One region of the Amycolatopsis sp. NPDC049253 genome, then DNA from elsewhere that is predicted to be linked to it. Evidence: riboswitches for the same ligand, from Rfam matches in the RefSeq annotation. Region 1 holds a riboswitch; the other holds the start of a gene.
The links. Region 1 has a riboswitch for cobalamin ahead of metE (5-methyltetrahydropteroyltriglutamate--homocysteine S-methyltransferase). Riboswitches for the same ligand answer to the same signal wherever they lie in the genome.
Positions count from the first base shown of each region.

Region 2: another riboswitch for cobalamin. It lies ahead of AB0K15_RS19600 (hypothetical protein); the one in region 1 lies ahead of metE (5-methyltetrahydropteroyltriglutamate--homocysteine S-methyltransferase).

Region 1 is NZ_JBFAQX010000003.1:538,879-543,415, reverse strand. Features, by position in the region: gene AB0K15_RS10115 (ribonucleoside-diphosphate reductase subunit alpha) at 1-655, shown strand, start outside; gene AB0K15_RS10110 (ribonucleotide-diphosphate reductase subunit beta) at 726-1,799, shown strand; cobalamin riboswitch at 1,913-2,111, shown strand; gene metE (5-methyltetrahydropteroyltriglutamate--homocysteine S-methyltransferase) at 2,207-4,462, shown strand.
Region 2 is NZ_JBFAQX010000007.1:404,554-409,090, reverse strand. Features, by position in the region: gene AB0K15_RS19615 (GNAT family N-acetyltransferase) at 1-545, opposite strand, end outside; gene AB0K15_RS19610 (VanZ family protein) at 738-1,397, opposite strand; gene AB0K15_RS19605 (Gfo/Idh/MocA family oxidoreductase) at 1,656-2,552, opposite strand; cobalamin riboswitch at 2,596-2,731, shown strand; gene AB0K15_RS19600 (hypothetical protein) at 2,890-3,513, shown strand; gene AB0K15_RS19595 (CbiQ family ECF transporter T component) at 3,503-4,537, shown strand, end outside.

The sequences.
Region 1 (4,537 bases):
CGTGAAGTCGAACATGTCGGGTGACTTCACCGTGGTGAACCCGCACCTGGTCAAGAGCCTCAAGGCCCGCGGCCTGTGGGACGAGGTCATGGTCAGCGACCTGAAGTACTTCGACGGCAGCCTCGGCCAGATCGACCGCGTGCCGGACGACCTCAAGGCCCTCTACGCCACCGCGTTCGAGATCGAGTCGAAGTGGATCGTGGACGCCGGCTCGGTCCGGCAGAAGTGGATCGACCAGGCGCAGTCGCTGAACCTCTACATCGCGGCGCCGAGCGGGCGCAAGCTCGACGAGCTGTACCGCTACGCCTGGCACAAGGGCCTCAAGACCACGTACTACCTGCGCGCACAGTCGGCGACGCACGTGGAGAAGAGCACCCTGCGCGGCACCGACGGCAAGCTGAACGCGGTCTCGGCCGCCCCGGCCGCCACCGCTGCCGCTCCGGCCGAGGCGGCCGCCCCGGCGCCTTCGCCCGCGCCGTCGCCGTCGCCGTCGGCCGCCGTGCCGGCGAGCCCCGCCGCGGCCGTGCCCGCCGCGGTTCCGGCCGCCAAGCCCGCCGAGCCGAAGGAAATGCCGAAGGTCGACGACATCGACTTCGTCGCCACCGAAGGCGCCTCCTGCCGCATCGACGACCCCGACTGCGAAGCCTGCCAGTGACCTCCTCGCCAGTGGTGCCGCCGGCGAGAACCGGCCGCACCGCCGGCGAGCCTTTTCTTGGAGCCTCTAGATGACCAACGTGGAGACCACGGACGCCACCGGCCTCGGCGCGATCGAGGTCGGCGCCGCCCGGATCAACGTCGACGACAAGCGCATGATCAACGCGCGCGCCGACGTGAACCAGCTGCTGCCCATGAAGTACCGCTGGGCGTGGGACAAGTACCTCGCCGCGTGCAACAACCACTGGATGCCGACCGAGGTCGCCATGCAGGCCGACATCGCGCTGTGGAAGTCGCCGGACGGCCTGACCGAGGACGAGCGCCAGATGCTCAAGCGCAACCTCGGCTTCTTCGCCACCGCGGAATCCTTGGTGGCCAACAACATCGTGCTCGCGGTGTACCGCCAGATCACCAACCCCGAGTGCCGCCAGTACCTGCTGCGCCAGGCGTTCGAGGAAGCCGTGCACACGCACACCTTCCAGTACATCTGCGAAAGCCTCGGCCTGGTCGAGGGCGAGCTGTTCAACATGTACCGCGAGGTGCCGTCCATCTCCGAGAAGGACGCGTGGGCGCTGAAGTACACGCAGAACCTCGAGAACCCGGACTTCGAGACCGGCACGCCGGAAGCCGACCAGGCGTTCCTGCGCGACCTCGTGGCGTTCTACGTGATCTTCGAGGGCATGTGGTTCTACACCGGCTTCGCGCAGATCCTCTCGCTCGGCCGGCGCAACAAGATGGTCGGCATCGCCGAGCAGTACCAGTACATCCTGCGCGACGAGTCGATCCACCTGAACTTCGGCATCGACTGCATCAACCAGATCAAGATCGAGAACCCGCACCTGTGGACCGAAGAGTTCCAGGCGGAGATCCGGCAGATGCTGACCGACGCGTGCGAGCTGGAGGTCCGCTACGCGCGCGACACCATGCCGCGCGGCATGCTGGGGCTGTCGGCGCAGTTGTGCGAGCAGTACATGCACTTCATCACCGACCGGCGCGCCCAGCAGATCGGCCTCGCGCCGATCTTCGGGGAGACGGAGAACCCGTTCCCGTGGATGTCGGAGGCGATGGACCTGAAGAAGGAGAAGAACTTCTTCGAGACCCGCGTGATCGAGTACCAGTCGGGTGGCGCGCTCGACTGGGATTGATCGGCTGCGGGGCCCGATCCCGGTCTCCGGGATCACAGCGGACGTCGTGCCGCCGGAAGCCCCGACCCCGCTAGGCTCGGCCACGCCACTGGTTCGCCAGGGCGTGGCCGAGCTTTTTCCGGTCGTGTCCCGGTGAGGCAACAGGGAACCCGGTGTGAATCCGGGACTGCCCCGCAGCGGTGAGTGGGAACGAAAGCCGTCACCACGAAGTTCGTGGTCGAGCACTGGGCGAGACGCCCGGGAAGCGACGGCGAGTAGGCGCGAGCGTTGCGCCCACGAGTCCGAAGACCTGCCCGTGGTACGTGCGCCGACGGCGTGCGTGAGTCCGGGCCCCGTGGGACACGGCCTGACCGAACGCGGCTCTCGCGTGCCCGGGCTCGTCGAGCGAGCTCGCGAGGAGAGAGCCTGTGACCACCATCGGCACCACCGTCCTGGGATACCCGCGCATCGGAGGAGACCGGGAGCTCAAACGCGCCCTGGAGCGCTACTGGGCGGGCACCGCCGGCGAGGCGGAGTTGCTCGCCACCGGCCGCGGACTGCGCGCGCGGACGTGGTCGCGGCTGCGCGACGCGGGACTGAAATCGGTCCCCTCGAACACCTTTTCCCACTACGACCACGTGCTCGACACCGCCGAGCTGTTCGGCGCGCTGCCCGAGCGCTTCACGCGCCTGGGCCGATCACCGCTGGACACGTACTTCGCCGCCGCGCGCGGGGTGCAGCACGAACCGGCGCTCGAGATGACGAAGTGGTTCGACACCAACTACCACTACCTCGTGCCCGAACTGGGGCCGGAAACACGGCTCCGGCTCGCCGGCACGAAACCGCTCGACGAGGTGCGCGAGGCCCGGGAGCTGGGCGTCGAGACGCGGCCGGTGCTCGTCGGCCCGGTCACGTTCCTGCTGCTCGCCAAGGCGGTACAGCCCGGCTTCGAGCCGTTGGAGCTGCTCGACGAGCTGCTGCCCGCGTACGCGGCGCTGCTCAGCGCGCTGAACGCCGAGGGCGTCGAGTGGGTGCAGCTCGACGAGCCGGCGTTCGCCGGCGACCGCACCACGAAGGAGCTCAACGCGCTGACCCGCGCGTACCACGTGCTGGCCAAGGCACAGGACCGGCCGAAGCTGCTCGTCGCCGGGTACTTCGGCGCCCTCGGCCGCGGGCTGGGCGTGCTCGCCCGTTCCCCCATCGAGGCACTGGCCGTGGACCTCGTCACCGACGCGTCCTTTGTGGACGCTGTGGCGGCGGAAGGCGCGTTGCGCGACAAGGAGGTGCTCGCCGGCGTCGTCGACGGGCGCAATGTGTGGCGCACGGACCCGGACCGCGCGCTGGAGCACGCGGCCCGGCTGGCGGGCACCGCGCAGCACGTGAGCATCGCGACGTCGTGCTCGCTGCTGCACGTGCCCTACGACGTCGAGGCCGAGAACCTCGATTCACGGCTGAAGAGCTGGCTCGCGTTCGCCGACCAGAAGGTCGCCGAGGTCGTGCTGCTCGGGCGGGCGCTGCGCGGCGAGCGGGTGGACCTGTCGGCGGCGCGGGCGGCCGTCGCGGACCGCGCGACGAACCCGGTGGACGTGGCCGTGCGGGAGCGACTGGCGGCGCTGACACCGCAGGACGCGGTGCGTGAGCCGTACGAGCGGCGAGCGGCCGTGCACCAGGAGTCGCTCGGCCTGCCGCCGCTGCCGATCACCACGATCGGCTCGTTCCCGCAGACCACCGACGTCCGCAAGGCCCGCGCCGCGTACCGCGCGGGCACGCTCGACGAAGCCGCGTACGTGGCCGCCATGCACGCCGAGATCGACCGCGTGGTGCGGCTGCAGGAGGAGCTGGGCCTCGACGTGCTGGTGCACGGCGAGCCCGAGCGCAACGACATGGTGCAGTACTTCGCCGAGCAGCTCGCCGGGTTCGCCTCGACCGAGCACGGCTGGGTGCAGTCCTACGGCTCGCGCTGCGTCCGCCCGCCGATCCTCCACGGCGATGTCTCGCGCCCGCGGCCGATGACGGTGCCGTGGGCGCGGTACGCGCAGAGCCGCACGGCCAAGCCGATCAAGGGCATGCTGACCGGCCCGGTCACGATCCTCGCGTGGTCGTTCGTGCGCGACGACCAGCCGCCGGCGGACACGGCGCTGCAGGTCGCGTTCGCGATCCGCGACGAGGTGACCGACCTCGAAGCCGCGGGTGTGCGCGTGATCCAGGTCGACGAGCCGGCGCTGCGGGAGCTGCTGCCGCTGCGCGCGGCCGGGCACGCGGCCTACTTCGGCTGGGCGGTGCGCGCGTTCCGGGTCGCGACGGCCGGTGCCGCCGAAGGCACCCAGATCCACACGCACATGTGCTACTCGGAGTTCGGAGAGGTGCTCTCGGCGATCGACGGCCTCGACGCCGACGTGACCAGCATCGAAGCCGCGCGCTCGAAGATGGAGGTGCTCGCCGACCTGTCGGCCGTCGGGTTCGCGCGCGGCGTCGGCCCCGGCGTCTACGACATCCACTCGCCGCGCGTGCCGGGCGTCGAGGAGGTCGCGGACCTGCTGCGCACGGCGGCGGCCGCCGTGCCCGCGCGCCGGCTGTGGGTGAACCCCGACTGCGGCCTCAAGACGCGCCGCTACGCCGAGGTGGAGCCCGCGTTGCGCCACCTCGTCGCGGCGGCCCGCCAGGTCCGCGCCGAACAGGACTGACCAACCCCGAACAACCCCGAGCGACGGTGCCGGGCGGCGCGAACCACCGCCCGGCACCCGATCTTCGTCAAGGAT
Region 2 (4,537 bases), on a different contig from region 1:
TCGGCCGCGCCGTCCACGATGTCCAGCGCGAACCCGCCACCGATCACCGCGCCGGTCGCGGTGTCCTCGGCGCGCACGGCACGGTCGCCGAACGAGCGGGTGCTCGCCAGCTCCGCGTCGGACACGTCGGGAGACGCGCCGAAGGCCACGTTCTGCGCCGAACGCAGGCTGCGCAGGTCGGCGTCCGTCTCCGGCGCCCGGAGCACGATCCCGGCGGGTGCCGGGCGGTCCACGAAGTCGGCCGGGGTGCAGGTCATGAGCGGGATGCGCCGCTCGAGCGAGTACCCCCTCGCGACGAGGAGGTTCTCCAGGTCGGGCGCGGCTTCGGTGAAGAACTCCAGCCGGGGCTGCAGGCCGCGGCCCGCGTACGCCTCGGTCAGTGCGGTGATCTCCGCAGGTGACGGCGCGGCGCCGTCGTCGGGGATCGCGTAGTTGAGCATCGGGTTTTCACTGGTGCGGGAGAAGGTCGCGAGGAACGGGCCGATCCGTTCGACGGCACGGCCTCGGGGCGCGGTGGCACGGACATACGCCTGAAGGGCGGACATGCTGGGTGATCCCTTTCGGGGTCGAAGGAAACCCACGCGCGCTGCCGAGGAGGGCAGGGCGTGGGAAGGACGGCTGACGGGCTCGCGTCAGGCCTGACCTCGGCCGTCGCGAGCAGCGGCGGCAAACATAGGCGTTCCTTCGTCCGAAGATCCGAGAGCTTTCAGTGTCCCAGCAAGGGCAACCGATTTATTTCAACGCCGTTCCGGGTGGCCGATCCCGGCGTAGCGCGTGTCCCACACCGAGCGCGGCACCCGCAGGCGGACGGGCGCGTTGCAGACGGTCCGCCGCACCTGCTGCGGGATCGCGACCACGGGCACCACGTCGAAGTAGCGCCAGCCGCGGCGGGTCAGTGCGGCGCCGAGCGTGGCGCCGATGGTGTTGAGCAGCACGTCGTCGGTCGAGGTCACGCGGCCGCTGTGGATGAGGAACTGCGTGGCCTCCACCAGCACGGACGCGCTCAGGGCGGTGAGCGCGATCCGGCTGAGCGAACGCAGCCGGCGCAGGCGCAGCGGCACGAGCGCGCCCAGCGGGCACAGGAGGAGGACGTTGCCGACGACCTGCCAGAGCGATCCGTCGTCGGACAGCGCGGCGGAGAGGTCGGCGCCGGGCACGAGGTCGAGGGTGCTCCCCGAAGCGGTGCCGACGGGCATGATGACCAGGCAGAGCACGAGTGCGCCGATGGTCACCGCCGTCACGTCGACGGCCGCGGTCGCCGAGGCGTGGCCCAGGCTGATGCCGCTGTTTCTTCGCCGCCTCCGCGCGGCGAGCAAGGGCCAGCAGAGCAGCGCGTATGGCACCGCGATGGCCGTGATCGGGATGATCCCCCAGAAAGCGCGCAGCAAGGCACCCATGCGCTTCCCTTCTCGAACCCCTCTGAACTGCTTCTTCCCGCCCTTCCAAGATCAACCTTCGCATTGCCGGTTCGAGTCGGCATGCTCAGCGGGCCGCACTATTCGGTGATCTTTCCGGTGGCGCGAAACGGCTTCCCGTGGTTCGGTCGAGGCGCGGACCGTCCATAGTGGATGCTGTGGACAACCCTGTGGAAGGATTTCGCCGACTTGGCGAAAAGCCTTGTTCCACAACGGAAAACAAGGGTTCGAGCCTGTGTACTACCCGGCGAGCTCGCGCGCTTTCTCGATGAGCGCGGACAGGTGCAGGCCACGGTGGACGTCGCACGGATGCGTCGTCGTGCCACTCGCGACCATGGCCGCGAAGTCGTCGAGCAGGGCCGTGTAGGACTCCCCGGCGGTGCCCGGTTTGCGGCCGAGTGTCCGGTAGCCGTGCTCGCCGTAGACCGCGACCTCGACCACGGTCGGCTGAACCGGCAGCCGCAGCGACAGTGTCGCGGTGCTCGTGGCACCACCCTCGTGGGCGAACATCAGCTGCCACAGGTCGTCGGGGCCCCGGTGGGCCGCGAGCACGTCGGTGATGCGGCCGAGGGCCGCGTCGAGCAGGTCGAACGCGTGCGGGCCGATGTCGGCGAGCGCGCCGCCGGACGCGTCGAGGCGCCAGGCCGAGGTCGAGTACTGCCCGCCGAGCAGCGCGCCCGACAGCCAGCGCGCGCCCCCGCCGCGCCAGCCGCCCGAGGCGGCGAGACCGTCGAGCCACTCGCGCGTCTGCTGGGAGAACCGCAGCGTGAGCATCACGAGCGACGCGACGCCGGCCTTGTCCACGGCGTCGGCCAGCCGCTGTGCGCTCGCCAGGTCGGCGGCGATGGGCTTCTCGAGGATCAGGTGCTTGCCGGCCTCGGCCGCGCGCGTCGCGATCTCCGCCTGCACGGCGGGCGGCACCGCGAAGGCGAGGGCGTCGACCAGGGAGAACAGCTCGTCGAGGTCGTCGGTGCCGACCGCGCCGTGGGCCTCGGCCAGCGGACGGGCGCTGGTGACGCGGCGCGCCCACACGGCGGTGAGCTCGGTGCCGGGGTGCTCGGCCAGGCCCGGCGCGTGCACCGTCGTCGCCCAGGGACCGGTTCCGACGAGGCCGATGCGCAGCTGTCCGACGTCCACGCCCGGAAGTGTAGGTGTGTCCGGCGCCGCTTCCGGCGGGTACCTCCGGTGGGTTAACGTCGGTCAGCTGTACACCACGATCGGGGGAAGCCGGTGGGAATCCGGCGCTGACCCGCAACCGTGAGCGGCCGCCCGCGCGGCCGTGAGCCGGATCGCCCGCCGTGGTCCGACTCGATGCGAGGTTTCATCAACGATGCGGTTTTTGTGCCGACCATTACCAATCCGACCACAGTCACGGCCGAATGGCTTCGTAGTAACGGTTACGCGCCGCGTGAGGGTCGGCCTACTTTTGGCCGGATCAGTAATCCCTGCCCTGCTCCGTGTGTCTCCGGTCCGGATGCTTGCCGTGGCCGCGCTCCTGGTCACCGCCGGTCTGTCCGGCGCGAGTCCCGCCACCGCGACCGTGCCCGGGAAGGGCACCGCGGGCTACTGCCCGGACGGCAACGGCGTGACCGTGGTCGTCGACTTCCAGGACCTCGGTGGCGACACCCTGATCCGCTGCGCGCCCGGGCCGCAGGCCGACGGCGTGGCGGCGATGCAGAACGCCGGCCTCGACATCGCGGGCGTCGGCAAGTACGGCCTGGCGCTGATCTGCAAGATCGAGGGCAAACCGGCCGACCAGTCGTGTTCGGGGATGCCGCCGGAGAGCGCGTCGTGGAGCTTCTGGACGGCGACCGACGGCGGCAAGTGGGCGTCGAGCCAGGTCGGTGTGCAGGGCTGGAAGCCGCCGGCGGGGAGCTTCGAGGGCTGGTCGTTCGCGCACAACAAGTCGTTCCAGGACTACCCGCCGCCGCGGGTGGCGCCGGTGCGCAAGGCCAACGCACCTGTTCCCGCCGCCGCGTCGACGGATTCCGGCGGCAGCGGCTTCCCGTGGAGCCTGGTGATCGGGCTCGTCGTGATCGCGGTGCTCGTCGTCGCGGGCGTGGTCGTCGGGCTGCGGCGCGGGCGTGCTGCCCGGTAACGCGCGGGCTCTGCACCCGGGTGCGTGGTGGGTGTGGGCGCTCGCGCTCGCCGTCGCCGCCAGCCGCACCACCAACCCGCTGCTGCTGGCGCTGGTGATCGCCGTGGCCGGGTTCGTGGTCGTGAACCGTCGCGGAGACGCGCCGTGGGCGCTGGCTTTTCGCGTGTACGCGCTGGTCGCCGGGGTGATCGTGGTGTCGCGTGTGCTGTTCCGCATCCTCATCGGCGGCGAGGACGGCGGCCACGTGCTGTTCACGCTGCCGACGATCCCGCTGCCCGCCGCGGCCGCCGGGATCGAGCTGCTGGGCCCGACGTCGGCCGAGGAGCTGCTCGGCGGCTTCTACGACGGGCTGCGGCTGGCGGCGATCGTGCTCTGCGTCGGCGCCGCCAACGCGCTGGCGAACCCGAAACGCCTGCTCAAGGCCGTGCCGGGTGCGTTGGCCGAGGTGAGCACGGCCGTCACGGTGGCGCTTTCGATGGCGCCGCAGCTGGTGGAGAGCGTGCAGCGGGTGCGGCGTGCGCGGCGGCTGCGGGCGGCGCGTGGCCGGGGGCTGAGGTTCGTGAAGGGGGTTTTCGTGCCGGTGCTGGCGGACGCGCTGGACCGCTCGCTGCTGCTGGCGGCGGCCATGGACTCGCGCGGCTACGGCCGGCGCGGGTACCTCGCGCCGCGTGTGCGGGTGCTGATCGCGGCCTGCGTGCTGGCCGGGCTGGTCGGGGTCGCGGTCGGGGTGTACGGGGTGCTCGACGGGTCGTCGAGCTGGCTCGGTGTGCCGATGCTGGTGGCCGGGCTGGTCGTGGCGTCCGCCGGGTTCGTGCTGGGCGGGCGGCGGATCCAGCGGACCGCGTACCGGCCCGATCCGTGGCGGCTGCCGGAGACGTTGGTGGTGTTGTGCGGGGTCGTGTCGGCGGGGCTGCTGCTGGCTTGCCCGCCGGCGCAGCTGGTGACGTCGGTGAGCCCGCCGAGCTGGCCGACGTTGCCCTTGCTGCCGGCGTTGGCCGTGTTGATCGCGGTGCTGCCGGCCTGG